One region of the Orrella daihaiensis genome, then DNA from elsewhere that is predicted to be linked to it. Evidence: predicted binding sites of a transcription regulator. Region 1 holds the regulator's gene; each other region holds the start of a gene.
What was found. Region 1 encodes sigma-54, which starts transcription at its own class of promoters, with help from an activator protein. Its sites were predicted from a motif close to TGGCANGNAANCTGCTTT; they were not measured.
Positions count from the first base shown of each region.

Region 1 (10,457 bases):
CAATCAACTGGCGCTAGACATCAGCGAGCATTTTCTGGTTCCGCTACAGCCATCAATCAAATCAGCATGAGGCAAGCGGATTAACACCTAAATTGCTTCGTCCAATTTCAGCAACGGTTCGCGTTTATTTGCCCGGTTGACCCCGATGCAGAGTGCTCGTGCTTCTACAATCGGGGCATGAACAAATTCGATCAAGCATGGTGTTACGAAATCGTTCGGTTGCACGAGCACGATGGCAATCGGCTTGATGATGGCCATGCCAATCTGCGTGCCATTGAAACCGGGCCGCCCATTGAAAAACAGCTCTTAACCCGGGCTTTGGCGCTTACGCGTTCAGCTAGCCTGAATCGGTCATTGTCCGATACCAGGCGAGTGATGCGAATTATCCTGTTGGCAGTTTGGGTAATCAGCTTTTTGACAGGTGCGAGTGCTGGCTTGGCAAGCTTGGGCGATGGTACGCAGCCAGTTAATGTGATTTGGGCGATCGGGGCGCTACTGCTGCTACCCACGACCATGCTGTTGGTCTGGTTGCTAATGTTTGTCATACGCGCTGGCTCGGGAGGTTGGCTTGGACATTGGCTTGAATGGCTTGCAGGCAAATTCCTGCGCAAAGGTGACACCGCGATTGCCTGGCGTGCCTGGCTACGAATGGCAGCGCGTGCCCGGACACATCAGTGGTGGTTGGCTTTCATTACCCACACTGCCTGGTTCTGGGTTTTGTCGGGCATGTTGGTGTCGCTCTTATTAGCCTTTAGTTTGCGGCACTATACGTTTGTTTGGCAAACCACCTGGTTATCTGAAGATGTATTCGTTCAGTTCGCGCGCACAGTGGGTACCTTACCCGCACAGTTTGGTTTTGCGATGCCCACTGCGGCTGACATTCGTATGAGCGGCAATATCCCAGTTGATGATCCAGCCGTGCGATTAGCCTGGGCCAATTGGTTGGTTGGAGCTTTGCTTGTCTTTGGCTGGATTCCAAGATTAGTTTTGGCAATGCTCAGTTTGTTCTTGCTGCAAAGAGCGAATGCCAGATACCGAATTGACGCGCATGATGCATATGCATTGCAGATTCAACATAAGCTAGAACAACTAGCCCGAGTCTATGGCGTCGATGCACCCCCAGGACCGGTGATGGTGCGGCAACGGCTTGTTGGCATAGAGTCCGATCAGGCATTATCACCATCGGTAGTCGCCGTTCTTGAGACTGACTTGCCAACACAACTGCATGCTCAGATGCCAGTTGATACGGTTTTGTTGCCACCGGTCGATGATTACGTTTCGAGAAAGCAAACCGAGCAACGCCTGCTTGAATTAAAACCACATCGATTGCTGCTGATTGCAGATGCCCGTCAAACACCAGATCGCGGGATGATGCGTACGATACTAGCCTTCGGTTCACGCGCGGTTCATACGGAAGTTTATTTGCTGCACTCTGATGATGAGCGCGCCAGAGTTGCATCATGGGAAAAACAGCTCAGTGAAATTAATGTGCCCATGCAGAAAGGAGATTTTGCTGCTCAGACCCGTTGGCTTAAGGGATTAACCAATCATGCACCTGAGTAATCCACTACACATTGCTGTGGTTGGTCATACCAATACCGGTAAAACCTCTTTGCTGAGAACGCTGAGCAGAGATCGTGCTTTTGGTGTGGTTGATAATGCGCCCGGCACAACGCGTCAGGTTTGTTCATTGCCGGTCTTGCTTGAGCAGCAAACGGTGCTGGTTTGGTATGACACGCCAGGACTTGAGGATAGTGTGTCGTTACGAGATTGGATTGATGGCTTGACATCCGGGCAAGGTAGGCTAGATGGACTTGATCGGGTTAATCAGTTTTTGCAGGATCAGCAATCCAAGCTTGAGTTCGAACAGGAGTGGCGTGTATTGGAACAGGTCGTCCACAGCGATGCCATGCTCTATGTGGTCGACGCCCGCGATCAAGTGCTAGCCAAGCATCGCGATGAGCTCTACTTGTTACAGTGTTGCGCCCGACCGGTCTTGCCGGTGCTGAATTTTGTGGCTAGCCCACACGCCAACCCGCAGCCTTGGATTCAGGTGTTTGCGCGCCACGGCATGCACATTCATCTTGCTTTTGACAGTATCAGCCCACCGATTAATGGTGAGCAGATGATGTATGAAACGCTAGGTCAATTACTTGGTGAGCATAAGCCATTGCTTCAAGCCTTGGCTGAGCAATCCGTTTTGAAGCGACGTGCAAGAGTGAAAGCAGCAATAGATTTGTTGTCTGCCCTGTGCCTAGACGTCGCGGCTGTACATTCATCAGTCAAGAACGAAGCTACGCAGATTGATGAGGCCGTTGACCGCCAACAGCAACACGTGCGAGATCTTGAACAGACCTTTGTAGAGCAGCTTTTAAGTCTCTACCAGTTCAGCCAAGAAGACTATCTACCACCCACGCAAGGCTGGGCTAAAGGTCAGTGGCAAGCCGATCTGTTTTCTCAGCGCACGCTCAAAGAGCTCGGCCTGGATATTGGCAAAGGGGCGGCCGTGGGCGCAGTTGCTGGGGCGGCAGTCGATGTTTTGAGTGCCGGATTATCACTTGGGACAGGGACATTGATTGGTGCGGCAGCGGGGTCAGCCTGGCAAGGCATAGATCGTTGGGGCAAAAGCATTAAGGCTAGCGTGATGGGTGAGCGTGATCTGGTGGTTGCCCGCGCAGTGCTGCTGGCGCTAGCCACGCGAAATATCCGGTTAGTGGCGGCGCTCGAGCAACGAGGACATGCCAGCCAACGACCGGTGGTTATTGCTGATGCGCAAACGAGCCCCGAGTTTGACCACGCCGCCCTGCTCGCCTGTTGTGACCGGGTCAGAGAGCAGACGTTTACACATCAGGTAAAGCAATTTTTTGGGGCAACCGTATCGCGTGCTGAGATTCAGACGGACATTGCTCAGATACTTTCGCGGGCACGTACACTCGAGCCGCTGACCTCAGATGGGTTACACTGAGCACTCGTCAGATTGTTCCAGTCCACCTGACGCCTCGGAGCTAACCTTGGCTCACCGCTGCAGTCCCATGCCTTAACAGCACCCCGGACGGGCGTTTTTCCTGATGCGCGCGCGATGATTGGAGTCGTTAACAAAACGGCTCGCGTGGCAACGGAGTCATTTAATTGTCTACAACGAATTCTTTTGCTGACCTTCGGTTGGCACAACCTCTTTTGCAAGCGATTGAACAAGAGGGCTACACACACCCCACCCCTATTCAGGCCAAAGCCATTCCCGAGGTGCTCGCTGGCCACGACCTGATGGCAGCTGCTCAGACCGGGACCGGTAAAACCGCCGGCTTTACATTGCCAATTCTGCAGCAGTTGTTAGCGGCTGGTGCCAGCAAACCCGTGCCAGGCCGACCCAAAGTTTTGATTCTCACCCCCACGCGCGAGCTTGCCGCTCAAGTTCAAGAGTCAGTAAGGACTTATGGACGCCACACTCGAATTAGCTCGATGGTCATGTTTGGTGGCGTCAATATCAACCCGCAAATCACCGCATTAAAAAAACCAGTCGACATTCTGGTGGCCACCCCCGGTCGATTGCTTGACCACCTTTCACAAAAGACATTGAGCCTGTCTGATATCAGTGTGCTAGTGCTCGATGAAGCTGACCGCATGCTAGACATGGGCTTTATCCGGGACATTCGAAAAATTCTCGCCTTGTTGCCATCCAACCGTCAAAACTTATTGTTTTCCGCAACGTTTTCGGATGACATACGCCAGTTGGCACGCGGTGTTTTACGTAACCCTGTTGAAGTTTCGGTCAATCCACCCAACACCACTGCCCAGCGTGTCGAACAAACGGTTCATCTCGTACCGCAGTCCGATAAACGAGATGTGCTGAGCCACATCATTCGTGAAAGCGGTTGGCATCAGGTGCTGGTGTTTACGCGAACCAAGCACGGAGCCAATCGCCTGGCTGAACGGTTGGTCAAAGACGGGCTACAAGCAGCTGCCATTCATGGCAATAAAAGCCAGGCGGCACGTACACGGGCGCTAGAGGGATTTAAGACTGGCAAGGTCAGTGTCTTGGTGGCTACCGATATCGCCGCACGAGGTTTGGACATTGATCAGTTGCCCCAGGTGGTGAACTTTGAGTTGCCCAATGTGCCAGAGGATTATGTTCACCGTATCGGACGCACGGGTCGGGCGGGTGCGGCTGGTTGCGCCCTATCGCTAGTCGATCAAGACGAAGTCAAATATCTCAAAGCCATTGAGCGACTGACCAAACAGACAATTGAACAAAAGCCTGCACCAACGGGTTGGGTTCGTCGTGCAGAGCCAGAATTACCCCGCCCACCTAGGCCCGTCTCGAACCGGCCTCGCAACGCTCAGTCCGACAGGTCGCGCGCGCGCTCGGCAAGTCAAACACCTGGTGCCAGTGCTGGGCGGGGCCGCAGACGAGCAGCAAACTCACCGGCGCGCGCCAGTGTGAGCCGTTAAACTACCACGCTTTAGCGGGCGGCAAACAGGGTTTGCCGCTTTTGCTGACGCTGATTTTTGATCGCTACCGATGTCAATCCATTCCACTAAACAAGAAGTCGCCAGGCGACGCACATTTGCCATCATCTCTCACCCAGACGCTGGTAAGACAACGCTTACTGAAAAAATCCTGTTGTTTGCCGGCGCGATTCAGATTGCAGGAAGCGTGAAGGCGCGTAAAGCATCACGTCATGCCGCATCGGACTGGATGGAAATCGAAAAGCAGCGTGGTATTTCGGTTGCGTCATCGGTGATGCAAATGGAGTATCAGGATTGTGTCATTAACTTGTTGGATACACCTGGTCACCAAGATTTTTCTGAAGACACCTATCGCGTCTTGACCGCCGTTGATGCAGCTTTAATGGTGATTGATGCGGCCAACGGTGTTGAGCCGCAAACGATTCGCTTGCTAGAGGTATGCCGCGCACGCAATACACCAATCATCACTTTTATCAACAAGCTTGACCGGGAGGTCAAACCACCGCTTGATTTGATTCAAGAGGTTGAGTCACATTTGCGTATGGATGTGGTGCCGTTTTCTTGGCCGATTGGAATGGGTAAGCAATTCGCAGGTGTATTTGATGTGCAGCTTGATCGCATGCGATTGTTTCAATCGGGACGCGACCGTCGTCCCGAGCAGGAAGACCAGACGATTGAGGGGCTGAATAATCCAGAGTTAGAACAAAAGTTTGGCCAGGCTTTTTTGCAGGCTCGCGAGGAAATTGAGCTTTTGCAGGCGGCCTCGCCGGCTTTTGATCATGAGGCGTTCTTGGCAGGTCGCCAGACGCCAGTATTTTTTGGGTCTGCGATCAATAATTTCGGGGTTCAAGAAGTGCTCGAGGCTTTGGTCAAGTATGCGCCAGCGCCAGGGCCGCGACAGGCGTTAGAGCGCACAGTCAACCCCGATGAGGGTAAATTCACTGGCGTCGTGTTCAAAGTGCAAGCCAATATGGATCCGGCCCATCGTGATCGGGTTGCGTTTGTGCGGGTCAGTTCTGGTCAATTTAACCGAGGCATGCGCCTGAAAGTCAGCCGCAATCAGAAGGAGATCCGCCCAAACAATGTGGTGTCATTTCTGTCGCAGCGGCGCGAGTTGGTCGAAGAGGCGTTCGCGGGTGATGTGATTGGAATTCCCAACCATGGGATATTGCATCTCGGAGACGTGTTGACCGAAGGCGAGGTCCTTCACTTTACGGGCCTGCCATTTTTTGCGCCTGAATTATTTCAGGCCGTGGAGGTTAAAGATCCATTACGCACCAAACAGTTACGTACTGGTTTGACCCAACTAGGCGAGGAAGGTGCAATCCAGGTCTTTCGGCCAGTTGCCGCAGGTGCTACCTTGTTACTTGGCGCGGTTGGCCAGTTGCAGTTTGAGGTCGTTATCCATCGCTTAAAGACCGAATATGGTGTAGAAGCCCGGTTAATGCCGGCGCGCTTTACCTTGGCGCGTTGGGTCACTGCTGATGACCCTAAGGTATTGGCCAAGTTTTTAGATGCCAACGCGGCCCAGATTGCCTATGATGTCGTAGAGGCGCCGGCTTACCTCGCGGGATCACCGGCCCAGTTACGGGTAGTTCAGGACCGCTATCCCGATGTACAGTTTCACACGATGCGAGAGCACGGTGGCAAGGTGTTTCAGTAGTTTGGGCCTACACAGGGATTTTCTTTAAAACTTATGTCTTGGCGTGTGTTGTTTGTCTTGGTGGTGTTGATGCTCGGCGCTTCGGCCGCTGCAGGCATTGGTGTTGGCAACTGGCTCGTTGATCAGGCCCCAACCATTTCGGCCGATGCACGCACCAATACAACCCGACCGCCGGAGATTGTGCGTGATGCCGCTGGCAGGCCTTTGGCTGCCATCCCGCCGCAACCGTTGCTAGACGGGTCACTTGGTCAGCCAATGGAAAAAATCCAGCCTATGTGGGAAGTGCAGGCGGTGTCTCTATTTGAGAGCAATCTTGACCCGATGGTGGTGCTTGGTCGTGGCGACCAGTCTTACACAGTGTCTGACATGCTATCTGGGGCTGGTGCTGGTTTGGGACAAGGCGAGGCAGACGTGGCAATGGTCGATTTAACGGCTGCGGCCGCGCCAGCGCCGTCTGCGCAAGAGCCTGTGCAAGTAGCCCAGGCGCCGGCGGTCACGCGTTCCTGGGATGAGCAACTCGCCGATGCTATCGACGCTTGTGACAACGTAGGATTTTTTTCTCGGCCAGGCTGCATCGAACGTGCCAGAAAAAAGTTTTGTGATCCCAACCGTGCCTGGGGACGCCATCCGTTGTGTCCATCTACCAATAATTTGGTCAACTAAGACTACTTAGCGACGGGCAAGTGCCTGCGATTTCCTCAGAGAGGCGCTGGGAATCCGCATCAGTTCACGGTACTTAGCCACCGTTCTGCGGGCGACCTGAATCCCTTCTTTATCAAGCAAGGTTGCAAGTTGGCCATCAGACAGGGGTTTATTGGCGTCCTCCTGCTCTATCAGATGGCGAATCTTGGTCTGTACGGCCATCGAAGAGGTGGTCTCACCATTACCACTGCTCAGCCCCGTGGCAAAAAATCGCTTTAATTCAACGGTCCCAAAAGGAGTGAGCATGTACTTCTGGTTAGTCGCACGTGAAATCGTCGACTCATGTAACCCGAGTTCCGCGGCTACCTCGCGAAGAGTTAACGGCTTCAGCGCACCCCAACCCGCATCAAAAAAGGCTTGTTGATGTGTCACGATAAAATCCGACACTCGCAGAATCGTCTCAAATCGTTGATTGATATTACGGATCAACCAGCGTGCCTCCTGCAGCTGTCCTTGCAAAGCAGAGTGCTCACCCGAGCGTGCTGAGCCGAGCGCTTCTGCATAGACCGCGTTGATGTTCAGCTTGGGAAGCGCAGATTCATTCAGTACAGGGCGATAGCCGCTAGCGGTTTTGCGCACAATGACGTCTGGGATGGCGTAATCAGCAGCGGGTTTGGACCATGGGCTACCCGGGCGCGGATTTAAGCGAAGGATGCATGCGTGAGCTTGCTGAAGCGTTGGTGTATCGCAACCAAGGAGCTCTTGTAGTTTGGTTAGGTTGCCACTTGCCAAGGTAGCGAGGTGGTCTTTACAAATTAAACGGGCGATCCTCAGAATGCTCTCATCACGTAAGCCGGGTAGACAGTCGTAGTCCGGTTGCTCGAGCTGCAAGCACAGACACTCAGACAAATCGCGAGCGCCTACACCGCTCGGTTCAAACGACTGTAAGAGTCGTAGTGCTGCATGTAACTCGTCTAACTCAACACCGGTGGCCGGATCTAGCATCTCTAAGATAGTCGCTAGAGACGACTCCAGAAATCCGTCATCGTTTAGGTCATCGATCAATAGACTCACCAGCGCGCAATCACGTGCGCTTACTCGGGTGGTGCCAAGCTGGCTCAGTAGATGTTCGCGTAATGTCAGGCTTGCCCCGGTTTCGGGTCTCTCAGCATAGTCATCGTCACGGCTGCGCCGGGTGCTGCTGTAGAGCTCAGCTTGCTTGTCAGGCTCCGGTGCGGATTCAACCTCCTGCACCACAGCTAGCACTTCGGCAGTATCCTCACCAGCCTGAGCCTCGAGCATCGGGTTCTCGTCAAGCGCCCGCTCAATTTCAGCCTGTAAGTCAAGGCTAGATAGCTGCAGCAGCCTGATCGACTGTTGCAAGGCAGGCGTCAACGTAAGATGTTGACCTAAACGGATGTCTAAAGATTGCCTAACCATGCTTACAATGTCGCCTATGCGTACGGATGAATCTACCTTGACCACTAAAACTGATATCGGGCAGCTAAGCTCGTTGCTTCGTCGCCTTTGCCTACCACGCTGGATCTGGCGCAGCGTTGTGCTAGTGCTGGCAGCCTTGGCCTGGCTCTGGGTTGCCAAGCAGATTCTGATCGGAGGATCACTGGTCAGTTACGAGGGGCTACAGTCCTTAGGGACACAGGTCGTCACTTTTCTGACTCGAATCAACCCATATTTATGGTGGGCAGTCACCATCATACTCACATTGATTGTACTGTCGCTGGCTCGTAGCTGGCTAAAGTCTAGTGTCAAGGCCGGTCGAGAGGTGTCTGTCTCGGTGGCCGATGTGCAAAAGCTCGCTCAAGGCATGAGTCCTGAGGGTGTAGATGTTTTACTGTGGGTATGGGACAAGGAAGCGGGTCCAGTCACCATTGGTGACTTGATCGCTGCTCGTGAACAACTCAGGCGTGGCCGCGTACGCAAACTGGCAACTGCCAGAGCCCAGCATCAGGTTCTCCTGTCGGCACGCGACGGTCAGACGCCAGGCAGTGCATCGCCTGACGCTTGACCCACGAGTACTGATAGCACAGAGACGGTGACTGATTTGTGGTGAATTAGCTGCAAGTTTGCTCGATCCGAAGGTGTTTTGTTATTCGGATGGATGTCCTTTAGTCGCTAACCCCTTGCCAAATATCGTATTTTGTGTTTATCTACGACTTATGAACTCAATTACCAACCGTTTTGATGCAGCCAAGGGAACGCTCGTTCCCGGTCGTTTTGCGTCATTTGAAGGTTGCGTCTCTGGTGCCGGCTCATCGGCCCTACTTCCCCTACTACTACCGATCGGTTGCCGGGCCTAGTGCCCCGTGGCAGTCCGGCAGCCCTTGGCCACATTTGCGACAGACGGTGAATCGTCTGGTCGTCTATCCAGTTAATTTCGAACAAAAGAGATGATTGCCTGCAAAGCAGGTCAAAAGAGGTACAAAATGCTTGCAAACCCAGCCACCAAGTACATTCCTTTCAAGCCATTTGAGCGCGACTTTTCTGAGCGCACATGGCCAAGCAAACGAATAACCCACCCCCCAATCTGGATGAGCACCGATTTGCGCGATGGCAATCAGTCGCTTATTGAGCCCATGAGCGTTGAGCGCAAGTTGGAGTTTTTTGACATGCTGATTCGCATCGGTCTTAAAGAGATCGAGGTCGGGTTTCCGTCAGCCTCTCAAACAGACTTTGATTTTGTGCGCAAACTCGTTGATGAGAAGCGCATCCCTGAGGACGTGACTATCATTGCCTTGACGCAGGCGCGCCCCGAGTTGATTGAGCGCACGGTCGAGGCAGCTGCGGGTGCCAAGAAAGCCATGATCCACTTGTATAACGCTTGCGCGCCGGCGTTTCGCAAGATCGTGTTCAACATGAGCAAAGAAGAGGTCATGCAAGTGGCTGTCGACGGCACCAAGACGGTGATGGCGTGCATGGCCAAGCATCCAGAGACAGATTGGTACTACGAGTATTCCCCTGAGGTTTTTAGCACCACCGAGCCGGAATTCGCGCTCCAGGTGTGCAATGCGGTGACTGAGGCTTGGAACCCGAGCCCACAAAAAAAGATTGTGTTTAACTTGCCCGCCACGATTGAGGCCACCACGCCCAATATGTACGCGGATCAGATCGAGTTTATGCACACACGACTCAATCGCCGCGACAGCATCGTATTAAGCCTGCACCCACACAATGATCGTGGCACCGCTGTGGCTGCTGCTGAGCTCGGACTGATGGCGGGTGCTGATCGTATTGAGGGGTGTTTGTTTGGTAATGGCGAGCGAACCGGCAATGTGGACTTGGTGACTTTGGCGTTAAATCTCTATACCCAAGGGATTCATCCTGGGCTTGATTTCTCAGATATCGATGAGGTTCGCCGCACAGTGGAGCATTGCAACCAGTTGCCCGTTCACCCACGCCATCCCTATGTGGGTGATCTGGTGTTTACGGCGTTTTCTGGGTCGCACCAAGATGCCATCAAAAAAGGCTTCGCCGTGCAAAAGCCGGATGCCGTTTGGGAAGTGCCCTACCTGCCCATTGACCCCGCCGATTTGGGCCGTAGTTATGACGCCGTGATCCGGGTCAACAGCCAGTCAGGTAAAGGCGGGGTGTCATATTTGCTTGAGCAAGAGCAAGGGTTGGCGCTGCCGCGTCGATTGCAGATTGAGTTCAGTCGGGCCATCCAGCG
Region 1 is NZ_CP063982.1:220,090-230,546, forward strand. It holds gene DHf2319_RS01010 (alpha-E domain-containing protein) at 1-70, shown strand, start outside; gene DHf2319_RS01015 (DUF2868 domain-containing protein) at 178-1,563, shown strand; gene DHf2319_RS01020 (GTPase/DUF3482 domain-containing protein) at 1,550-2,965, shown strand; gene DHf2319_RS01025 (DEAD/DEAH box helicase) at 3,130-4,449, shown strand; gene DHf2319_RS01030 (peptide chain release factor 3) at 4,520-6,130, shown strand; gene DHf2319_RS01035 (hypothetical protein) at 6,164-6,793, shown strand; gene rpoN (RNA polymerase factor sigma-54) at 6,800-8,212, opposite strand; gene DHf2319_RS01045 (hypothetical protein) at 8,250-8,798, shown strand; gene leuA (2-isopropylmalate synthase) at 9,217-10,457, shown strand, end outside.

Region 2 (10,457 bases), 1.3 Mb from region 1:
CAGTATTGAAGATTTGTCTGTGACTTTTACAGCCGGGAAAAAGCCAGTCCGTGCTGTGGACGGGGTTAATTTGTCTGTCAAGGCAGGCGAGGTTATCGCCTTGATTGGTGAATCTGGCTCCGGCAAAAGTGTCACATTGCGTTCGATTCTAAGGTTGCATCCACCACGACGCACCATTATGCAAGGGCATATAGTGGTCGATGGCGAGGATGTTTTACAAATGGCTTCAGGTCCCTTGGCTGACTTTAGGGGTAGCAAGGTTTCGATGATTTTTCAGGAACCGCTCTTGGCGCTTGATCCTGTGTACACGGTCGGTGACCAAATCGTGGAGGCTATTCGTCGCCACGAAAGTGTCGATAAGGCCACGGCGCGTGCCCGTGCACTTGAGCTGTTCGAACTGGTTAAGATTCCTAGCCCTGAGAGAAGATTAGCGGCCTATCCTCACGAGATGTCTGGCGGTATGCGTCAGAGGGCCATGATTTCATTGGCACTTGCTAGCCGGCCCAAATTGCTACTAGCTGATGAGCCAACCACTGCGCTGGACGCGACAGTGCAAATCCAAATATTGCTATTGTTGCGCGAGTTGCAGCGTGAACTTGGTCTTTCAGTGATTTTTGTCACTCACGATATTGGTGCAGCAGTGGAGGTAGCCGATCGCATAGCGGTTATGTATGCGGGAAAAATTGTTGAAGAAGGGCCCGTGAGAGCCCTGATTCGCGAGCCTGCTCATCCATACACGAAGGCATTGCTTAGCAGCGTGGCGCATGGTGGTTTTTCCAAAGGCAGTCGCTTGCACACGATTGCAGGCTCTCCCCCGGATTTGGCCAATCTGCCGCCCGGTTGTTCATTCGCTGACCGGTGCTCACAAGCGACTGACGCGTGCCGACAAGATGTGCCCAAAGAAGTATGGCTATCAGATAACCATAGGGCTCGCTGCATTCTGCTGAATCCGGTTTAGCCTGTTAGGCCCGACCGATAGATCTCTTTGATAGCATCAAGTGATCGTGAGTTTGGAGGGGGGAGGCGGTGCATAACCGCCTTTCCTTGTTGTGCGCAGTCCGATTCGAGTCATGGATTCCACCAGTGCTGCTGCGCAGGCCACGCCATCTAACACTGGCATTTGATACTTAGCGGCTAGGCCACTGGCAAGGTCAGTCATGCCCGCACAGCCTAGCACAATCGCTTCTGCATGGTCGATGTCGATTGCCTTTTGAATTTCGGCCTCAATCCGAGCCATTGCTTCAGGTTTGCCGTGTTCGAGCTCCAGCACAGGCACGTCCGATGCCCTGACGCTCGCACATTGGCGCTCAAGGCCATACCGTAGCAAGTTGTGCTCTAAAGCTGGGACTGATCGCGACAGAGTGGTTACCACTGAGAAACGGTTGGACAACATGGCTGCCATACGATAACCAGCTTCGCCAATGCCCACTACGGGGCGGTCCGTCAGGCACCGAGCAGCATCAAGCCCCGTGTCATCAAAACAAGCAATGACAACACCATCAATGTCAGGTTCACGTCTGATTTCGTGCAACAAGCCTGCCAGACTCAACGCCTCGTCGTAGTAGCCCTCGATAGAGACGGGACCATGCGCAGAGGTTCTGGCAATGATCTCGGTATCTGGGGACACAACGCGCCTTGCAGCTGTTGCGACCTTCTCGGTCATGGAATGGGTCGTATTAGGGTTAATGATCAGAATGCGCATTTTGTGCTCGGGTTTGTTTCTGAGTGATGATAAGGAATTTAACCATGTATCAAGCCACTCGTAGCGCCACTCGGTGGCGCAGCAAGGCACTATGCCTTGCCTGAATTTGGTGCAAATCTGCAGCTACGCACTACTTGATAGAACCCATGCACCAATTTGGTGATGAAAAAGCCCCTATTCGCGTTGCCCTCAAATGGCATGGTTTTTGCTCAAACTGTTGTGTCTCATACTTTTGGTATTCAAACGTGCTTGCACCGCTGATCTCTGCTGATAGCACCAACTCCGCTAATGCGGTGAGTTGGAACGCGTCATTGAAATTGGTGTTCGACTGGAGAGCGGACTGTACAGATCTGCGTTTTAAGCATGAGGGACCTCTTCGAATACAGAAGCCACTCTATCCTGATGGGCGAGAGTGTTGTCATGCAGTGGTCATCCATCCGCCCGGCGGAATTGCAGGTGGTGATGTTCTGCAGATAGATGTGTCGGTGGCATCAGAGGCACATGCTGTGATCTCTACTCCCTCAGCGGCCAAGTGGTACGGGTCATTTGATCAAAAGCGTGCAAGCCAGCGGATTGAAATCGACCTATATGGATGTTTGGAATGGTTGCCAAGCGAGACCATCGTATTTGATCGAGCGGATGTAGAGTCAGTAATGACTATTAGCGCTCGTGATGAGGCCCGAATGATCGGTTGGGATTTGTTGATTTTTGGGCGCCAAGGCAGTGGTGAGCGTTTTGAGTTGGGGTGTTTTGATCAAACGCTTAAAGTCACATTGGGTGGCGAGACGGTGTGGATAGATCGGCTTCGACTGGGTGGTTCGGACCCTTTGTTTGAATCACCCATTGGCCTTGGTGGGAACTATGCACTAGCGACTTGTTGGGTGATCGCCCCTGAGTCTGAGCCATGGTTTGAAGATCGTGTTGATTCTATTCGTTCGGCTTGTGGGTCTATTGCGTGGACAAGGTTACACCCGCGTTTATTGATAGGGCGGCAAGTCGGTTGCCCGATTCAGATGCATCGTCGTATGCAGCAGGCGTGGCGTTTCATCAAGCAGTCATATTGGAACTTGCCTGCAAATGACTTGCGTTTGTGGGCTACTTAATTTCAAGCGATGTCACCGCACACGCGGCCTATCTATCGAAGGATATTGCAATGGATCTAACACCTAGAGAAAAAGACAAGCTTTTGATCTTTACCGCCGCGTTACTGGCCGAGAGAAGGTTGGCGCGAGGGTTGAAGCTCAATGTGCCTGAGGCGATCGCCTTTATTACTGCAGCCATTATGGAAGGTGCGCGGGACGGTAAGACCGTCGCATCACTGATGAGTGAAGGGCGTGATGTACTGACCCGAGATCAGGTGATGGAGGGTGTGGCAGACATGATTCCCGATATACAGGTTGAGGCAACGTTCCCAGATGGCACTAAGTTAGTCACCGTACACCAACCGATTGCTTAATTGAGGAGATGGGACATGAGCAAAATATGTTTAGAAAGATTTTTGCTGAGTTTGATGATGATGCCTGGCATAGCCGTGGCTCACAGTGGGCACGGCAACACGCCAGTGCACGCTTTGATACACATGCTTGAAGACAATGGGCTATTGATAGGTGTGATATTACTAGTGGCGGTGGGGAGTCTTGTTTTTCACAGCCTACGTGTGCGGGCCACTCGTCGCGCGGATAACCAAAAGCGGGGATATCGTCATGATCCCCGGTGAGCTAATTGTTCGTGCTGGTCATGTTGAGCTTAATGCCGACAGACCAACGATGAGCATACGGGTCGTCAACACGGGTGACAGGCCAGTCCAAATCGGCTCACACTATCATTTTGCCGAGGTCAATGAATCGTTGAAGTTTGACCGCGATGTCGTTCTGGGCTTTAGGCTGAACATTGCAGCAGGTACAGCAGTGCGGTTTGAGCCTGGTCAGGCACGTGATGTTGAACTGGTTGAATATAGCGGCTTGCGCACGGTGTATGGGTTTCAAGGCAAAGTCATGGGTGGGTTGGATATCAAAGGAGACCACACATGAGAATCACCAGACAAGCCTATGCTGAGATGTATGGTCCAACGGTAGGCGACCGCGTCAGGCTTGCCGACACATTACTGCTAGCTGAAATTGAGCGTGATTTCACAGTTTATGGTGAAGAAGTTAAGTTTGGTGGTGGCAAAGTGATCCGTGACGGCATGGGGCAGTCTCAGCGAATGAGTAAAGATTGTGCTGATACGGTGCTCACCAACGCGGTCATTATTGATTGGTGGGGTATTGTTAAGGCTGATATAGGCATCAAAGACGGTCGCATCAGTGCCATCGGCAAGGCTGGAAATCCGGATGTTCAACCCGGGGTCACGATTGTGATTGGTGCTGCCACCGAAATCATTGCTGCTGAGGGCATGATCGTCACAGCGGGCGGAATTGATAGTCACATCCATTTTATTTGTCCACAGCAGATTGAAGAGGCTCTAACGTCTGGTATCACGACGATGATCGGCGGTGGTACTGGTCCGGCTACTGGCACGTTCGCAACCACGGTGACACCGGGTCCTTGGTATTTGGCTCGTATGCTGCAGGCCGCTGAAACCTATCCCATGAATCTCGGTTTTCTTGGCAAAGGCAATGCCTCATTGCCAGCGCCTTTACTCGAGCAGATTGAGGCTGGCGCGATCGGGTTAAAGCTGCATGAAGATTGGGGCAGTACGCCAGCGGCGATCGATAACTGCCTGAATATTGCTGAGCAGACTGACACACAGGTCGCTATTCACACTGACACATTGAATGAGTCGGGTTTTGTTGAATCAACAATTGCTGCCATCAAAGGACGCGTAATCCATACGTACCACACCGAAGGAGCTGGTGGAGGTCACGCACCTGACATTATCCGTGCCTGCCAATACCCTTACGTTTTACCGTCTTCGACCAACCCTACACGACCCTATACGATCAATACGATCGACGAGCATCTGGATATGCTCATGGTATGCCATCATCTGGATGCTAGCATCGCAGAGGACATAGCATTTGCAGAAAGTCGGATTCGTCGTGAGACTATCGCGGCTGAAGATATCCTGCATGATATGGGTGCCTTTTCGATGATTGCATCAGACAGTCAGGCAATGGGCAGGGTGGGTGAGACGATTATGCGTACGTGGCAAACCGCCCACAAAATGAAACAGCAGTTTGGTGCACTGTCAGCTGGCGGTTTAAGCGATCCGAGTTCGAATGATAATAATCGGATTAAACGTTACATCGCCAAGTACACGATTAATCAGGCTGTTACCCATGGAATTGCCCATGAGGTTGGTTCGATCGAGGTCGGCAAGTTGGCCGATTTAGTCATTTGGCGCCCGGCATTTTTCGGGGTAAAGCCAACCACGGTAATTAAGGGTGGGATGATCGCGACTGCCTTAATGGGCGATCCAAATGCATCAATTCCAACACCACAACCGGTCCATTACAGACCACAGTTTGGCTGCTCGACCAGAGCGGTGGGCCAAACGAGCATTACGTTTCTTTCACACGCAGCTATAGCGCAGGGTGTGCCAGATCGATTGGGTCTGAACCGACTGATCAGCCCCGTTGGCAATATTAGAAAGATAAGCAAAGTCGATATGAAGCTTAACGATGCGACGCCTCAAATCACGGTTCACCCGGAAAACTACAAAGTCTATGCTGATGGAGTTTTGCTTGATTGCGAACCAGCGTCGGTTTTACCGATGGCACAACGATACTTTTTGTTTTGACCATGCCTGTTCTTTACGACAAGCTGATTCGCGAAGTATCACAGTTGAGCTTGAGTGACGCTCAAGTGGTGCAACTAACTTGTAATGAGCGCCAACGTAACCGTTTGGCGCTTATGTTGCCAGACGGCCAGGCAGCGGCCGTGGTGTTGCCGCGTGGTCAGTTTCTGCAGGCCAACGACGTGTTGTTATCAGCTAATGGAAATGCATTGATCATTCAAGCTGCTGTTGAGCCCTTGATGCAAATCCGTGCAGATACAAATCTTAGTTTGATGCGAATGATTTACCACTTGGCCAACCGCCATGTAAGAGCCATGATCAGGGAAGGGGCCATTTTGATTGAGCCAGACGCTGTTCTAGAAAAAATGATTCTGCAACTGGGTGGCCATGTAGAAATGGTCGAACAAGTGTTTGAGCCTGAATCAGGGGCCTATGCAGGGGGTCACCATCACCATGGTGATGATGAACCGTTAGATCGGGCGATGGGCAATATCGGTGAGATGTTGTCAATTGCCGCTCATCACGCCCGAGGTAATCATCATGATTGATCAGCATCATTGGCTTGATGCTATGCATCTGGCCAGTGCCAGTTTGCCGATTGGCGGGTTTGCTTACTCGCAAGGGCTGGAACAAGCCTGTCATGCAGGTACTGTACATGATTTACGTTCGGCCAAGACTTGGATAAATGACTACCTGTTACTTGTGATCGCGCGACAAGAGATGCCCTGGTGGAAAGTGATTTACGACGCTGCTCGCGATGATGATTGGATGACTGTTGAATCAGCTACCCAGATGCTAAATGCCTTGAGGGAAACAGCGGAGTTAAGGCTTGAGGCGATGCAAATGGGGCACGCAATGGTTCGGTTATACGATCAATGGCGAGCAATTGATATTCAACAACTACAGAGTCAGGCAACTGGCATTCCAGATACCGTCAAGCAAGTCCTGCAAACAGATTACACAGCAGCGCATGCAGCGTTATGTGGCTTCCGTCGGCTAGAGCTTCACGCTGCGATGGCCGCCTGGTTATGGTCGTGGATCGATAACCAGGTCTTGGGGGCCGTGAAGCTTGTGCCGCTCGGGCAACAGGACGGCCAGTCGCTGATTCACGCGCTTAAACCCAAGATTCTGGAGGTTATAGAAATTGCATCGAACACAGTCATGGCAAATGCCGGCTCGGCACCGATCGGTTTGATGTTGGCTAGCACCCAGCACGAGATCCAATATGCACGTTTATTCAGGAGTTAAGAGATGAGCTCACTCAGTAGTGCGCTGCGAGTTGGTGTTGGTGGTCCTGTAGGTTCTGGCAAAACCACCTTGGTAGAAATGTTGTGTAAGCGTATGCGCGACAGATTTAATCTTGCTGTGGTGACCAATGATATCTACACCAAGGAGGATGAGCGGCTGCTAGTGGCCGCTGGTGCGTTGCCAGCCGACCGTATTCTGGGCGTTGAGACTGGCGGATGTCCTCACACTGCGATTCGGGAGGATGCCTCGATTAATCTCGAGGCTGTAGAGCGCATGCAGCATCGGTTTCCCGGACTTGAGCTCATTTTCATAGAATCTGGAGGCGACAATCTTGCGGCTACATTTAGTCCTGACTTGTCTGATTTAACGATCTATGTAATCGATGTTGCTGGTGGTGAAAAAATTCCACGCAAAGGCGGGCCCGGCATTACTCGCAGTGACTTGCTCGTGATTAACAAGATTGACCTCGCTCCCTATGTTGGTGCCAATCTTGATGTAATGCGCCACGACACTGACCGTATGCGGCCTGAGCGTCCTTGGGTGATGACTGATTTGAAGTCAGGTCACGGCCTTGATACGGTCGTCGACTTTATTGTGACCAAGGGTTGCCTGTCATTGTAGCCATTAGGCAAAAAAGCAATGGGCTTTGCGTACTAAACGGTAATCCAGGTAATGTCGCATGACTAGCCTGCCGGGTAAGGTGCTTACAGATATGCGCACTGATACCAGGCAGGGTTCATCTTTACTGCAGGCGTCAGAACTGATAGGCCACGCCCGTTGTAATTGCGTAACTCCAGCCATTGTCTGAAGAGTTCAGTGCGGTGGTGCTGATCAGGCCTAATCCGAGCTGTAAGTTTTTCATGGGTGCATACTGCAGACCAAGTTCACCGAAAGCCTGATACTTGCTGCTATAGCTTGGATTGGTCTGGATTCCTATGTCAATACCGGCCTTCCATCGATCATTGATCACATAGACAGGTGCCGCTGATACGCGCCAAAGCGATTTTCTTTGGTCTTCTGAATCCGCTGACATCGCATAACGATTGCTTGTGTAATCAAGGTTTAAGTGCAGTTCGTGTTTATCAGCAACATACGAACTGACCAGTGTGATTCCAAGATTGGTTTTGGAATTGCCAAGCCCCTGATTTTGCATATTTTTGCTGACAGGCAAGAGCAGGGTAGGTTTGACAGCGAAGCTCCAATCCTTGGTCTGCTCACCGGCAAAGACCCACTTTGCACCTATTTCGCTATTTAGCCAACCACTAACTGGACTGCTTTGACGCGCTAGTCCAATGAATAAATCTAGATTATTAGTGATGCCATACGTGTAGGAAGTAGGGAAGATATTGCTGGTACCTGATCCAGTGCCAATGACACGTCCCTCGAGATCAATCTCATCATTATGTTCTTTGACAAATTCATAGTTAACTTCAATCTGACTGCCGCCTTGGCCTTGTGTTCCGGTGTCGTCTGTCACAAACGGAAAAAAAGCGTGTGCTGCTGAATTGATAGTGGCAGTGATTGCCAGTGCGAGGGCACTGGCCAGTGCATGACGTACCATGAAACATCTCCATATGATTTACAAAACGTGTGTCGGATCGGTGCTAGCTCGCTTGCGCGAATGCACCGTATCTACAGGTTCTGAAATGAAGTTGTCTCATGGGCTAGGGATCGGGGACTAGTATCGGCGGGCTAAAGTTTCGTAACACACGATAAGCGATGCTGATGGGCAGCGCACAACATAATGGCGTACTGCCCAGAAGGGTGATTAGCAGCACCACTCATAAAGTTCAATGTCTTGTGGCTTGCATTTGTTGCAACCGCCACCGCATGTAGTACCGGTTGGTAAGCGACGTATAGTGCCGCGGATTTCCAGGCGATCAAGCATATGGCGAAGAGCTTCGGGGCTGATGTCCAGCACGCAAGCCATATCTAGCAAGGCAGCCCGACGATTCAGTTTTAGATAGTTCGTGACTTTGCTTAGAATCATGTCAATTTCCTTACGTGCTATGAATGACGGTTGCTGGCAGCGACCTTTGCACCTTGCCATAACGCCTCATGGCAGCCAGTGCGGCAAAAAAGAGCATCAAGGTGCCAACAATCCATGCAGTAGCGGTCATTGGGGCACGTTCAAAATTAGCCGCTTGGTACCATAGGGTCGCGAGTCCATAGCCTAGGCCGGTTGTCCAAGCTACGACAAATAACATCCAGCGGGTGCCACTTTCTTGATAGACGGCAGCGGTTGCTGCAGTGCATGGGAAGTAAAGCAGGATAAACAGCAGGTATGCGAAGGCACCAGCGGACCCATCAAAACGCTCAGCCATCGCACCAAAGGTACCAACAGAGACTTCTTGATCTTCAGATGCAGCCTGTAGATCAGTTAAGTCCCCAACATTGATTCCCAAGGGATCCGTCCAGCTGTTTAGCGCATCGACTAGATTTGCCGGGATGGTTGCCACCGCCTCGTTTAGCGCAACCGCTAGATCGAAAGGTTCCTCAGGTGCTGGTGTTTCACCCCGTTGAACTGCATCGCTTTTGGCCAGAGACTCATATGTGGCATTGAGCGTGCCGACGACGGCTTCCTTGGCAAGAACGCCTGTAAAAATTCCCACAGCTGCAGGCCAGTTTTCTGCGTTAAGTCCAAATGGAGAAAATGCTGGCGAGATGGTTCTGCCGATCTCCGCTAATACCGATGAGTTGCTATCCTCATTTCCGAATGAGCCGTCAGTACCGAGTGCGTTCAGAAAATTTAGAACTAACACCATGGGCACAATAATTCGTCCGGCTCTTATGACAAACCCTTTTAGACGATCCCACGTGTGAATCAATACGCCCCTCAGTGTTGGTAAATGATAGGGCGGAAGTTCCATAATGAAGGGTGTCACCTCACCCTTGAGCAACGAGCTCTTCAAAATTAGGCCCGTCATTACCGCGGCTGCTATTCCAATCAGATAAAGCGCAAACACCACGTTTTGTGCATGGCTCGGGAAAAAAGCCGCGGCAAACAGAACATAGACAGGTAAACGGGCACCGCACGACATAAATGGAGCCATCGCGATGGTTAGAAGTCGATCACGACGATGCTCGAGTGTTCGAGTAGCCATGATGGCTGGCACGTTACAACCGAATCCAACAATCAGTGGCACAAAAGATTTACCGGGGAGACCGATCCAACGCATAAACCGATCCATCACAAATGCAGCGCGAGCCATGTAGCCTGAGTCTTCGAGTAACGACAAAAACAAGTAAAGGAAACCGATGATTGGGATAAAAGTAGCGACAGTCTGGATTCCGCCACCTATTCCATTAGCCAGCATGACGGTTAGCCACTGCGGCGACCCTATGATCTGAAGCCATTGAGCAAAGCCGTCGACAAACACGGCAGCTGCGGCCATGTCGAAGAAGTCAATAAAAGCTCCGCCGGCATTGATGGTCAGCATGAACATCAAGTACATCATCAACAAAAAAATTGGTATGCCGAGCACGCGGTTCAGTACAACACCATCAATTCGATCGGTGGTGTCTCTTGTAATACGGCCTTGTGCTTGAACGCAGGTTTTGCAAATCTCATTAGCTAGTCCGAAGCGACCATCAGCCATCAGCAAATCGAGATCATCTCCGTGTTCAGTCGCCAGTTTTTTAGCGAGTAAGGAGCTATGACTGTCTACGCTTTGATGTGCAGATTGATCGCCCTCGAGCAGGCGTATCGCAGTCAGCCTTGGATTTTGTTGGTCCGGCTGATTTCGAGTCAATGAATTTTGTATTTCACTA
Region 2 is NZ_CP063982.1:1,737,665-1,748,121, reverse strand. It holds gene DHf2319_RS08075 (ABC transporter ATP-binding protein) at 1-958, shown strand, start outside; gene DHf2319_RS08070 (aspartate/glutamate racemase family protein) at 995-1,702, opposite strand; gene DHf2319_RS08065 (urease accessory protein UreD) at 1,948-2,805, shown strand; gene DHf2319_RS08060 (urease subunit gamma) at 2,856-3,158, shown strand; gene DHf2319_RS08055 (urease subunit beta) at 3,406-3,732, shown strand; gene ureC (urease subunit alpha) at 3,729-5,441, shown strand; gene DHf2319_RS08045 (urease accessory protein UreE) at 5,444-5,986, shown strand; gene DHf2319_RS08040 (urease accessory protein UreF) at 5,979-6,686, shown strand; gene ureG (urease accessory protein UreG) at 6,690-7,307, shown strand; gene DHf2319_RS08030 (transporter family protein) at 7,441-8,247, opposite strand; gene DHf2319_RS08025 (FeoC-like transcriptional regulator) at 8,455-8,676, opposite strand; gene feoB (Fe(2+) transporter permease subunit FeoB) at 8,687-10,457, opposite strand, start outside.
Region 2: the regulator sigma-54 is predicted to act here: its motif matches at 1,897-1,914, upstream of DHf2319_RS08065 (urease accessory protein UreD).

Region 3 (10,457 bases), 610 kb from region 1:
ACCCTAGCAGTTTGGTGTGTCACACCAGGTAGACGGTTGCTACCGTCTAGAACCAGAGCCTTTATGGCGTTACTGCAATCGACGATGTCGGCTTAGCCAACATGAGTTGCCAAGTTCGGTAAAAACTCACTCTTTAAAACATCCCCATGCCAAGGCCAGCGCCCAACATGGCCCCTAGCTCTACGCAGGGGTCTAGTTCTGATTCGGTCAATTGTTTCGTGGCGAGGATACGCTCAGGTGTTTGAGCACGGACGTTGATGATAATAGGGGGCGCGACTGCCTTGAGTCGCCAGCCAGTCACGATCCGCTCGATTTGTTTGACGGCACCTTGCCCATCACTGCCCGCGCACACCATGACGGCATATGGTTTGCCTTGCAGCCTTTCAAGGCACGGGTAATAGGTTCTGTCAAAGCAGTCCTTCATCAACCCGCTCATACTACCGAGATATTCTGGCGTTGCAAAAACATAGCCATCTGCGCGCAGAATGTCATCGGTATCGGTTTGGCTAGCATGCTTGAGAACCACGCTAACACTTGGGTCAGCTCGGGCGCCCTGGGCACACGCCTGTGCCATTTGATGGGTGCCACCGGTCATAGAGTGGTAGATGATTAACAGCTCGGCTCGGGATGGCAGAGACACGTTCATTATGGGCCAGTGGGTTTTGAATATCGGTGTGGATAGCAGAAAATACCAACCAGTTTCTTATTTTACTTAAGCAAAACGAACTCATCATTTTGCGGTTATGGTGAGGCAAGGCTTCGCTTCGATGTCCAGCTCCCAGGTTCGTATAGACCCGTGCGGTGAGCTTTTATCAAAAGCGTAAATTTTTTGTCATGGATTCTGCCCAGCTAATGCTAAATTCATGCTTGAACGTAATAGACTCGCGTATCGATGTTTGAGAATAGTGCGTGATTTCTTGGTTTGGTATCGCCCAGAAAATCAGATGGGAGAAGGTCGTGGCAGCAAATCAATCAATGGCTGGCAACCGAGCGATGGTTGCTACCTTAATAGTCATTATTTTGTCAGTAGCATTTTTAGTCTGGTTAAATCACATGTCTACAACCACCACAATACCGCGAGGCCAGCTCAAAGGCGCGATCATTCAATACGCCATGGCCTATGTTGAAAAGAACGGTTACAAAGACTTAAACCTAGATACCGTCAGCCGTGACTTGAACGTAAGCCACGGGGCGCCGTATCGCCATTTCAAAACCAAAACCGATTTATTAGCCAGCCTTGCATACGACGGATTCAACGACTTGGCTGATACTCAGACTGAGTTCCTGTCTCGACATCCTGAAGGTTCTCGCGACCAGTTAATCGCATTAAGTGAGGCTTATGTCGACTTTTTGGTTCGACGGGAACGACTATACGATGTGATGTGGGATTTCACGTGGACCCCAGACATCAACCAGGAAACCGCAGCAGCTGGTCGCCGTACATTTTTGATACATATCGGTGCCATCAAGTCTTATATTGACACGCAGGGGCTAGATCCCGAATTGCAGGACGAGATGGCGATGAACGTATGGGCTTTTTTGCACGGCTTGGCGGTTCTGGCCCTGCATAAGGAAGCGATCGTCAAGCCAACGCCAGAGCGTTTGAATATGCTCGTTCGATCTGGAATGAACGCCATGCTCGATGGTTACGATCAACGTCGAAATAAAAATCTTCATTAGTGGATTTGCCCCCATTATTTGTCAGCCTTAGAGTTTCTTGTGGGTAATGTTCTCAAGTGACTGAAAGTTACGTTAATATCCGGATACTGTGACCTACAGTAACTTATAGAAATTCAAGGAGATTCTGATGCGAGCTATTTTCGTAGCGTTGGCCAGTACGGCTGCAATGGGCTTATCGACTGCCGGCATGGCCTCTGAGATGGCAACTGTGAATCGGGCAATCACCGAGCAAGAGGTCTTCAATGCTCAGCAGGCTTGGTGTAAAGCGCTCGTCGACATCAGTCATGTGAATGCCACACAAGGGCAAGCTGCCGCTAAGGCTCTGGCAACGCAGATTATTGATTCAGCCTACGGTTATCAGCTTGGCACGGTGTTATTTAAGCCGACGTTAACAGTTAATCCTCAAACATTTCGCACCAGTCGTCGCGGTGCCATAGCCTACTTTGTGGGTGGCGATAGCGCTTTTCCACAGGACAGTGGATTTGCACTGAAGGATTGGACCCAGTGCCGGACCGATACTGCCGGCATTTTGCTGCTTGGCAACAGTGCCACCTCGATGGGTAAGGTCATTCTGACCGATAAAAACGGTAATGTCGTCACCGTCGATAAGACGTGGGGATGGGTCAAAGACGACAATGGTCAGCTGCGCATTGTTCTGCACCACTCTTCGCTGGAACATGACGCCAATTAAATCAGTCGATTGCTAATCCCACAATTGCAGGGCCATGAACGGCCCTGCAATTTTTTGACGCGGCGCACAACTTTGGATCGTCCCGACCCAACTTAGGTGCAAAAACCGACCCTTGCTGGTGATAGGTCGGTTTTTTTCTTGGCTCCAAGCTGGCACGATTCCTGCTTTACCCTGTTTGCGGCTAGGTTTATTGGCCGACATGCTGATTACTCGATCGCATGTTGAACCTTTTGCAGGAATTCATGATGAATACCAAACGATTGCTCTCGTGTATCTTGGCGGCACCAGTGCTTGCCATTTCCGCTAATGCCAGCGCCGAGGGTACAGACCTCGGACACGGTTTTAACCTGTCTGGCAACATCACAGTGATTAACGATTATCGTTTCAGGGGTTACACCCAGACCAACTTCAAGCCGGCTGCCCAGGTTGGGATAGACCTAACCCATGAGTCGGGTTTCTATATCGGTAACTGGAACTCCAACGTGGGTTGGACCACCGGCACATCGCTTGAAATGGATTTCTATGGTGGTTGGAGTGGCGAGGTGCAGGGCATCGGTTTGGATGTGGGCGTTATTCAATATGCCTATCCGGGTGCAGACATGGAAGTCTCCCCCAACACATTTGAAATTTATGCTGGTGTAAGCAAGGGTCCATTTGGGTTGAAGGTCTACTACACGCCGACCAATTGGTTTGGTTACGCCGATTCGAAGAATGCTTGGTATTTTGATGGTTCAGCGGGATTCGACCTCGGTGACGGTTGGTCGATTGGCCTACACGCGGGCTATCAGGTACTACAGAATGTGACCAATGCAGACGGTAATAATGTCAGTGGATATTTTGATTACAAAGCCGGGATTTCCAAGGACATCAAAGGTTGGGTGTTTGACCTGAGCGTGGTTGGTGCATCGACTGACGATCTGTTTCTGAGCTCTCAGGGTCATCCGGCAGGCCGGGTTGGAGCTCTATTCTCGATTGCCAAGTCGTTCTGAGTCATCACCGTGCCAAGTGCAAAGCGCCTGCAACCTAAGAGGGTTGCAGGCTTGGGTATTGGCGCTTGGTGCGCGACCAAGCACACGTCTTAGCCTGTCATCTTGGGAGGAAACAGCTTGTACCAGAAGCCGTACACCCAGCATGCTGCGCAGAAAGAAAAGGCCCACTCAAGGGTTGAGAAGATCACCAGAGCGATGGTCGGCACCACCCAGAAACTGTTGCCCATGAAATACAACACGCTAGCGACGGTGGCCGCGATGAACAAGATCTTGTTGGCGAACATCTTGGCGCCAGCATTTTCTTTAGCACCAGCACGGTTTATGCTCTCAAGCAATTTGGCAAACCCTCGGTGCGAAGGACATTTGTAGTGCCCTAGAAAACCTCTGACCAAGCCCATGAGGGCGAGCACTGGAAGCAAATACGGGAATCCTAGCAGTGCAACACTGCAGACCATGAAAGTAACAAACGCCTCTAGGCGGATAACGTTGGCATTAACGGGCGGCACATCAAAACGTAGCATGGCGGGCTCTCCTTGGAAATTTTGCTGATGACAACATTATATATAAATATAAATTACATACAAGTAAATTGTTTGGGCGGTTTGTGTGTAAGCCCAGCCAATGGTCGAGGGTCGAGCTCTCTGGTACGCAGGTTCAATGAAGGGATACTGCAGAGAAATAATGACTGCTGCGCTTGTGGGTTCAGCCCCGCGGTTTGGCTAAACGTTGACGGGCATGAGCGCTAACCCCCTCGGTGGCCAAGGTCCATTCAATCGGGACACTGGCGATTGCCAGGGCGTGTTGGGTGATGTGTCGGCACCAGGCTGGTCGCTCTGCTTGGCCAAGATCAGCCAACACCCAGGCGGGCAATAGATCGAATGCGGCATCTACGATCAGCCGGACAAACGGTCGGTCTCTGCGCCGACAAGGAAAGTTTTTAATGAGCTCAACGACCTCGTGCACCCGGTCATCAACGCTCAATTCAGAGCGATAGGACAACAGCATCTGTTCTGCACTCGCGACACTTTGAGGCAAGTCGACTGCACCGAGTGCTTCACCAATACGTTGCATCTCTACAAAGTATTGATTTTGCATGAACAAGGGCAGCCGGGTGTCGCCATGGATGCAGTAGCTTTTCAGGAAACTAATCGTTTCGCCCAAATGTACCCAGCGCAGCAGGTGGGGATCACGTGCATCGTATGGTTTGCCGTCTGGCCTTAGGCCATTGACGCGCGCATGGATCTGATTGACTTGGTTGATCGCTGCTTGCGCCATCTCATGGCCACCGTAGGTGGTGGCGGCAATAAAGTAGGCAGTGCGTCCGAGACGGGCGCGTAAATTTACTCGGAAACTGGAATGGTCCCAAACACCAGCGAGTGCACCCGGATGCATTGATTGAATGAGCAAAGATGACAGTCCACCCACCAGCATGGACACCAGGTGAGCGTGCACTTTCCACGTAACGCTGGCTGGCCCAAACCAGCCAGGGTCACCTTCAGGCTGCAGGAAGGCAACCGGTGGGCCGGTCGTTGAGCCCGTCATTGCCCGGATCTGCTGGGCCAACGCTTGGCGCAGCCGGGTTTGTAGAGCGGTACGATTAGCGGCCGCCACCGACATCGAGCGTTGCGCCATGGACATAGGAGGCCTGATCGGAGGCTAGCCAAATCACCGCTTGTGCAATCTCCTCTGGCTGGCCTATCCGTTTCATCGGCACCAGTGTGCGAGCAAGTTCGGTGGCAACAGCGAGCCCACCGCGGCCATTCTGTATGTCGGTCGCAATCAAGCCCGGGCGAATAGCATTGACCCGAATGCCTAGCTCGCCAACCTCATTTGCAAGTGCCAAATTGAAGCCGTCAACGGCAGATTTGGAGGCAGAATAGGCATTGCCACCCGGCATGGAACAGAGTTTTGCAGCGGCAGAGGACATGTTGATAATGACCCCTCCGCGACCGCCATTGGCAGTAGACATTCGTTTGACGGCTTCACGGCTGCAGTAGTAGAGACTAAACACGTTAGCCTCAAACGTACGATGCACAGCCTGCGGATCTGCGTCCAGAATGCTGAATGTTTCGAGTATGCCCGCATTGTTAACCAAAACGTCCAGCGTGCCAAAGGTTGAATCAATCGCTTCGAACAATTCAACGACTTCATGATTGTTGGCCACATTGGCTTTGAAGGTTTTGGCAATACCGCCCACTGATTCGATACTTTGAACCACCGCTTTGGCAGCCGCGTCATTCGACACGTAATTCACGGCCACTTGATAGCCGTGTTCGGCAGCCAACAATGCGGTGGCTGCACCAATACCGCGGCTAGCGCCGGTAATCAGCATGGTTTTAGCGGCCATTGCTTCCTCTTTTCTGGTTGATGTTTGGTATCTGCAAATTCTAGAGCTCAGCTTTGGCCAAGTCCCACAGTAACTGGTAGCTGCCTGAGGAAATTAGCTCATATCCATCATCGGCAAAACGCTCGTGTGCAAATTGACGGCTGGCTGACACCGAGGTGCCTTCAATCAACACAAACCAATCGGCTGCACCGGGGTTTGGTTTGTCCGGTTCAGTCAGTGACTTGGACAATTCCGGATCGCTTTCAATAAGGTGGATCGAGATCATGCCGGGCAAGCTGCCCGGATCGAGTGTCGCAGCCAGGCTTTGGCGGACTTGTTCGGCCAGGTGAAGCTTCGGGCGAAGTCTCACGACGGTCATGGCTGCCCCGCGGCCTTGCCCACGTGACACGGTAATTCGTCCCACGACTCGGATCATGTCTTTAAAGCGAGCAATATTGGTTTTTGACCATTCGGTTTGATTGGCAAGTGCTTGTTGATAGGCTGCGCTACTCAAGTCTTCGAACCTGTTTGTGGTGTAAGTGGCAAAGTACTTGGGATTTGCGTCAATGGCTTGGTAGCGCCGCGCCTCGAGGAAGCCTTCAATCGATACGCGCTCTGCAATGTGCTCACGGTCATACCAAAGGTTGAACTCGTCCTCATGAGTCGGATTGATGTTCATGGATGTGATCAAAATGCCTTTGCCAGAGATAGGCATGGTGTGTGTTCTCCGTAAGTGGCTGGATTATCAATTTACTTTGATGGCTGACATTCGTACTTATTTAAAAAGGTCATGCACATCAGACACTTTGTCTAATGCAGTCAGGTTCGCGTACAACTCATGTAGATTTTTGTTACCTGTTCTTTGATGATCATCGATTAACCCGCAACATTGCATGAATTTCTCTTCACGCTGCTGTTGTGACAAAGGCCGTTTGGGGCTAGCCAACATGTTGTCAATCTTGGTTTGAAACACTTGTCCATTGCTGAGCACCACTTCGATGGTAACTGGGGTAAAGGCATTTGGATCAGGATTGTCATCAACCCGCATGGTGACTTTTTGTGCGAGTTCGAAAGTCTGTGGGTCGGCGAGTTCGTCATCAAAATAGTGTTTGGGCTCCAGATGTCCGTGCTGCATGATTTTTGCCAGTACATAGGGCATACAAAGCCGAGCATAGTTTGGGCTCGGATTAAGCAGCGGTGGGCGGTTAACCAACCGACTGATGAGCGAGGGGCCGGTTACAACGACCGACTTGATTGACTCGGTCGCAAGTTTGTGTTCTCGCAACATATTCAGTAGCCCCTCAACGCCTGCGTGAGTTGCTCGCCCGCTTGGATAGGGCTTATGGCTGAACTCATCAATGCGCCAAACCCTGCCAAGTTCATCAAGTAATGGCTCGAGGGTGAAGTCGCGTTCAAACATGGCTAGGTAGCCACACTCGCCACTGATCGGGTTATCAAGTGACTGAAGCTCGGTTTGGGCGAGTTCGCATGATTGCCATGCTGCTCTGGCATTGAAACTGACTTGCAAGGGCAGCACCGGTCGACCCTCCCGATGGCCTTGCATGGTGCCACTGGCTTGCGCCAGTTGAAACCCCCATGCAGCGATCACCTGATCAAGCGCCAGTCCTCTAAGCTTGGCCAGACCGGCGACTGCGCCAAAGCCGCCTGCGGTCGCCGGCCTAAAAAATTGCATCGCCTGGTTGGCCGCTAGTCCGAGTGTGCACGCCACATCGATGCCCACGACCACCGCGGTGATGAGTTCTTTGCCGCTGATACCCTCGCGGGATTGTGCTTGTGCAATGAGTACCGGCAATAGTGTCGCCATGGCATGGACAACGGCTCCCTCGTGCACACAGTCGTACTCCTGGCAATGCACATTAAATGCGTTTGCCATAATGGCATTCGGTGCCGACAGACCAAGGTTGGCTCCCCAAATCGCAACCGGCCCGCCGGGATCAATACTTTTCAGTGCTTCTAGTAGTTGTTGCGCCTGCGGCACAGCTGTGCCGGCGATGCCAACCGACAATGTGTCGGTGATGAAAGTCTTGGCGCAATTTATCGTATGTTCGGTCAAGTCCTCGTATCGAGTACTCACCACATGCTTGGCTAGACGCCATTCTGCTGAATGAGTGGTCAAGCGGAGGTCTCCATTTGTTTATGATTAATGGCTCGCCAGTGATCGAGCGCTCGTGAGATCGTTTGTACGTGTACTCGAACTGTATTGTTTATGTCGGTGCCATATCCTCCGGCCATCGTGACCGCGACACCTATGTTCAATGATTTGGCGAAGGCGAACACGCGGTCATCGCGCGCTTGCAACCCTGCAAAGGTGAGGTTTAATCGTCCGAGCCGATCGGCTTCATGCGGATCCGCGCCGGCGAGATAAATCAGTAATTCAGGTTTGAATCGGTCCGTCAGTTGATTGAGTGCAGCGTCAAGCGCCGTCAGATATTCATCGTCTGTGCAACCGTCCGGGAGTCCGACATCGAGATCGCTTGGCTCTTTACGAAACGGAAAATTTTTCTCGCCGTGTAGCGACAGCGTGAAGATGCTTGGGTCGCGCTTCAGAATGCTGGCAGTCCCATTGCCCTGGTGAACGTCAAGGTCTATGATCGCCACGCGCTTGATACCATGCGTTCGCTGCATTACGCGGGCAGCAACCGCTGCGTCGTTGAACACACAAAAACCGCTGCCTTTGTCACGGTAGGCGTGGTGAGTCCCGCCTGCCAGATTCACCGCAATGCCGCCTTCTAAGGCGGCGTTGGTTGCTGCGATGGTGGCGCCCACTGATCGGCGTGAGCGCTCGACCATGCCAGGGCTCCAGGGAAAGCCAATTTCACGTTGGGCTTGTGGGGCCAGCGTGCCAGTGATGACACGCTGCAAATAGACGGGATCATGTGCTAGCAGTAATTGGGTGTCAGTCGCTGCGGGCGCTTCAACCAAATTGAGGTCAGGCAGTTGCTCTACCTGCTCCCGTGTGAGCCGATATTTCGCCATGGGAAAGCGGTGACCCTCCGGCAGTGGTAACACAAAATGGTCGGTATAGAAGGCTTTCACGGTTGCACTCGCATAAAAACACTGGATAGCCAATTTGCACGGACGAGTTTTTGTTTGACTCGAGGTATTCTCGGGCTATGCTGAAAGTTACACCAGCGGCGCAATCAGGGGTAGTGCAATGAAACTTTCACGATTTCAGGCGATGACCGCTTTTTCCTTGGTTTTGGCGGGCGTCGGGCTGCCCGCAAGCGGTCAGCCCATGCAGACGGGTCAGACCATCACATCGTTTTCTTTGACGGGCTTTAATCAGTTCAAGACTGATATGAACGAAGGCGGCAGCTTCAACTGGTATGAGGCAAACGCCCGATTAGGGCTCAATCGCCAATTCACGCCTAACTGGGGAGTTGGCCTATTTGCCGAGTATGGCTATCAGCATTGGTCCTGGAGTGACCCAGTGGCTTTTGGGGGGGAATCGCCGTGGACGGGCATCAGTACGCCACAACTAGGATTCAGCGTTTCTTATTCGCCCACGGCAGCTTGGCGTTTCAGTATCAGCCCGTCAATTGAATGGGCTGCCGAAACTGGTGTCGGCACCGCCAATGCATCAACCTACGGTGCCGTATTTTTGGGTACGCACACCATTTCGCCGAACCTGACGCTAGGGTTGGGTGCGGGTGTATTTCGCCAGATCAATGAGAATCGGGTGTTTCCGTTTCTGGCGGTGAATTGGCGTATCAATGACCAATGGACCTTGAGTAATCCTCTACCGGCTGGCCCAGCCGGTGGTGCTGGCCTGGAATTGTCCTACAAGATCGATAATCAATGGACTGTTGGTGCCGGCGGTGCCTACCGCTCGTATCGGTTCAGGCTAAATGACAACGGTCCGTATGCAGGGGGCATCGGGCAAAACCGGGTCATACCCGTGTTCGCGCGCGTCAGCTATCAGCTCATGCCTGGTACGCGAATTGATCTGTATGGGGTTGCCAGCACGGGGGGGAATGTTCAGGCGCAATCAGCCGACGGCAGCCAAACCTGGAACTCGGACTACAAGACAGGCTTGGGATTGGGGCTTAATCTTTCGCATCGGTTCTAGACGCTGTGTCGCTTGCACCGAGCAGCAAGGCGCGGGCACTCGCATAAAGGACGGTGGCGTTTAACACGTGCCAAAGCCAATGCGTCCCGCCTATCTGCTCGCACAGTGGCAAGTCTAACTGTCGGGCAGTCATTGAAATCATAAACAGGCCAGCCGTAACCCACAACCAGATACATACTTTTCGGTGATTGGTCGCTGACAGGGTGGCAAGGCCGATGACGTAGAACCAAGCACCGAGGTAGCTGCCAGGTGGCAAATCTGGTAAGACCGATGTCAGAGCATGAGTAGCGATGCTTGCGGTGGCAATCAACAGAATTAAAGCTGTCACGCTTGAGGCTTTGACCATCAGTGTCGATCTGGTCACCCACTTAGGCCAAAGCCAGGCGTAGGTGACCAGATAAACGCCAATGAACAGGACGTCTAGAAACCCCGTCAAACGATTGGCAAATGTGTGAAACAAAAAACTGCCCGCGCCAATCAACACAATCAGCAATGCCAGTGTGCGCGCTGGTGGTTCTCTATGCGCCAAAACGAATAAGCCCGCGATCACAAACGCAAGATTAGTCCACGCGTTCACGGGTTCAGCCCAAAAGCTGGGGTCGGTGCGTTCACAGTAGATATCGGCAGGCTGGAACCAGTCAGTCATGTTTGTTCAGACGCGTTTTTCTGAAATCATAGGCT
Region 3 is NZ_CP063982.1:825,780-836,236, forward strand. It holds gene DHf2319_RS03980 (LysR family transcriptional regulator) at 1-96, shown strand, start outside; gene DHf2319_RS03985 (flavodoxin family protein) at 134-634, opposite strand; gene DHf2319_RS03990 (TetR/AcrR family transcriptional regulator) at 1,054-1,680, shown strand; gene DHf2319_RS03995 (metal-independent carbonic anhydrase family protein) at 1,808-2,371, shown strand; gene DHf2319_RS04000 (TorF family putative porin) at 2,614-3,360, shown strand; gene DHf2319_RS04005 (DUF4395 family protein) at 3,450-3,881, opposite strand; gene DHf2319_RS04010 (oxygenase MpaB family protein) at 4,063-4,992, opposite strand; gene DHf2319_RS04015 (SDR family oxidoreductase) at 4,958-5,707, opposite strand; gene DHf2319_RS04020 (DUF4286 family protein) at 5,748-6,401, opposite strand; gene DHf2319_RS04025 (MmgE/PrpD family protein) at 6,462-7,823, opposite strand; gene DHf2319_RS04030 (histone deacetylase family protein) at 7,820-8,743, opposite strand; gene DHf2319_RS04035 (DUF6268 family outer membrane beta-barrel protein) at 8,862-9,776, shown strand; gene DHf2319_RS04040 (ceramidase) at 9,754-10,422, opposite strand.
Region 3: the regulator sigma-54 is predicted to act here: its motif matches at 2,522-2,539, upstream of DHf2319_RS04000 (TorF family putative porin).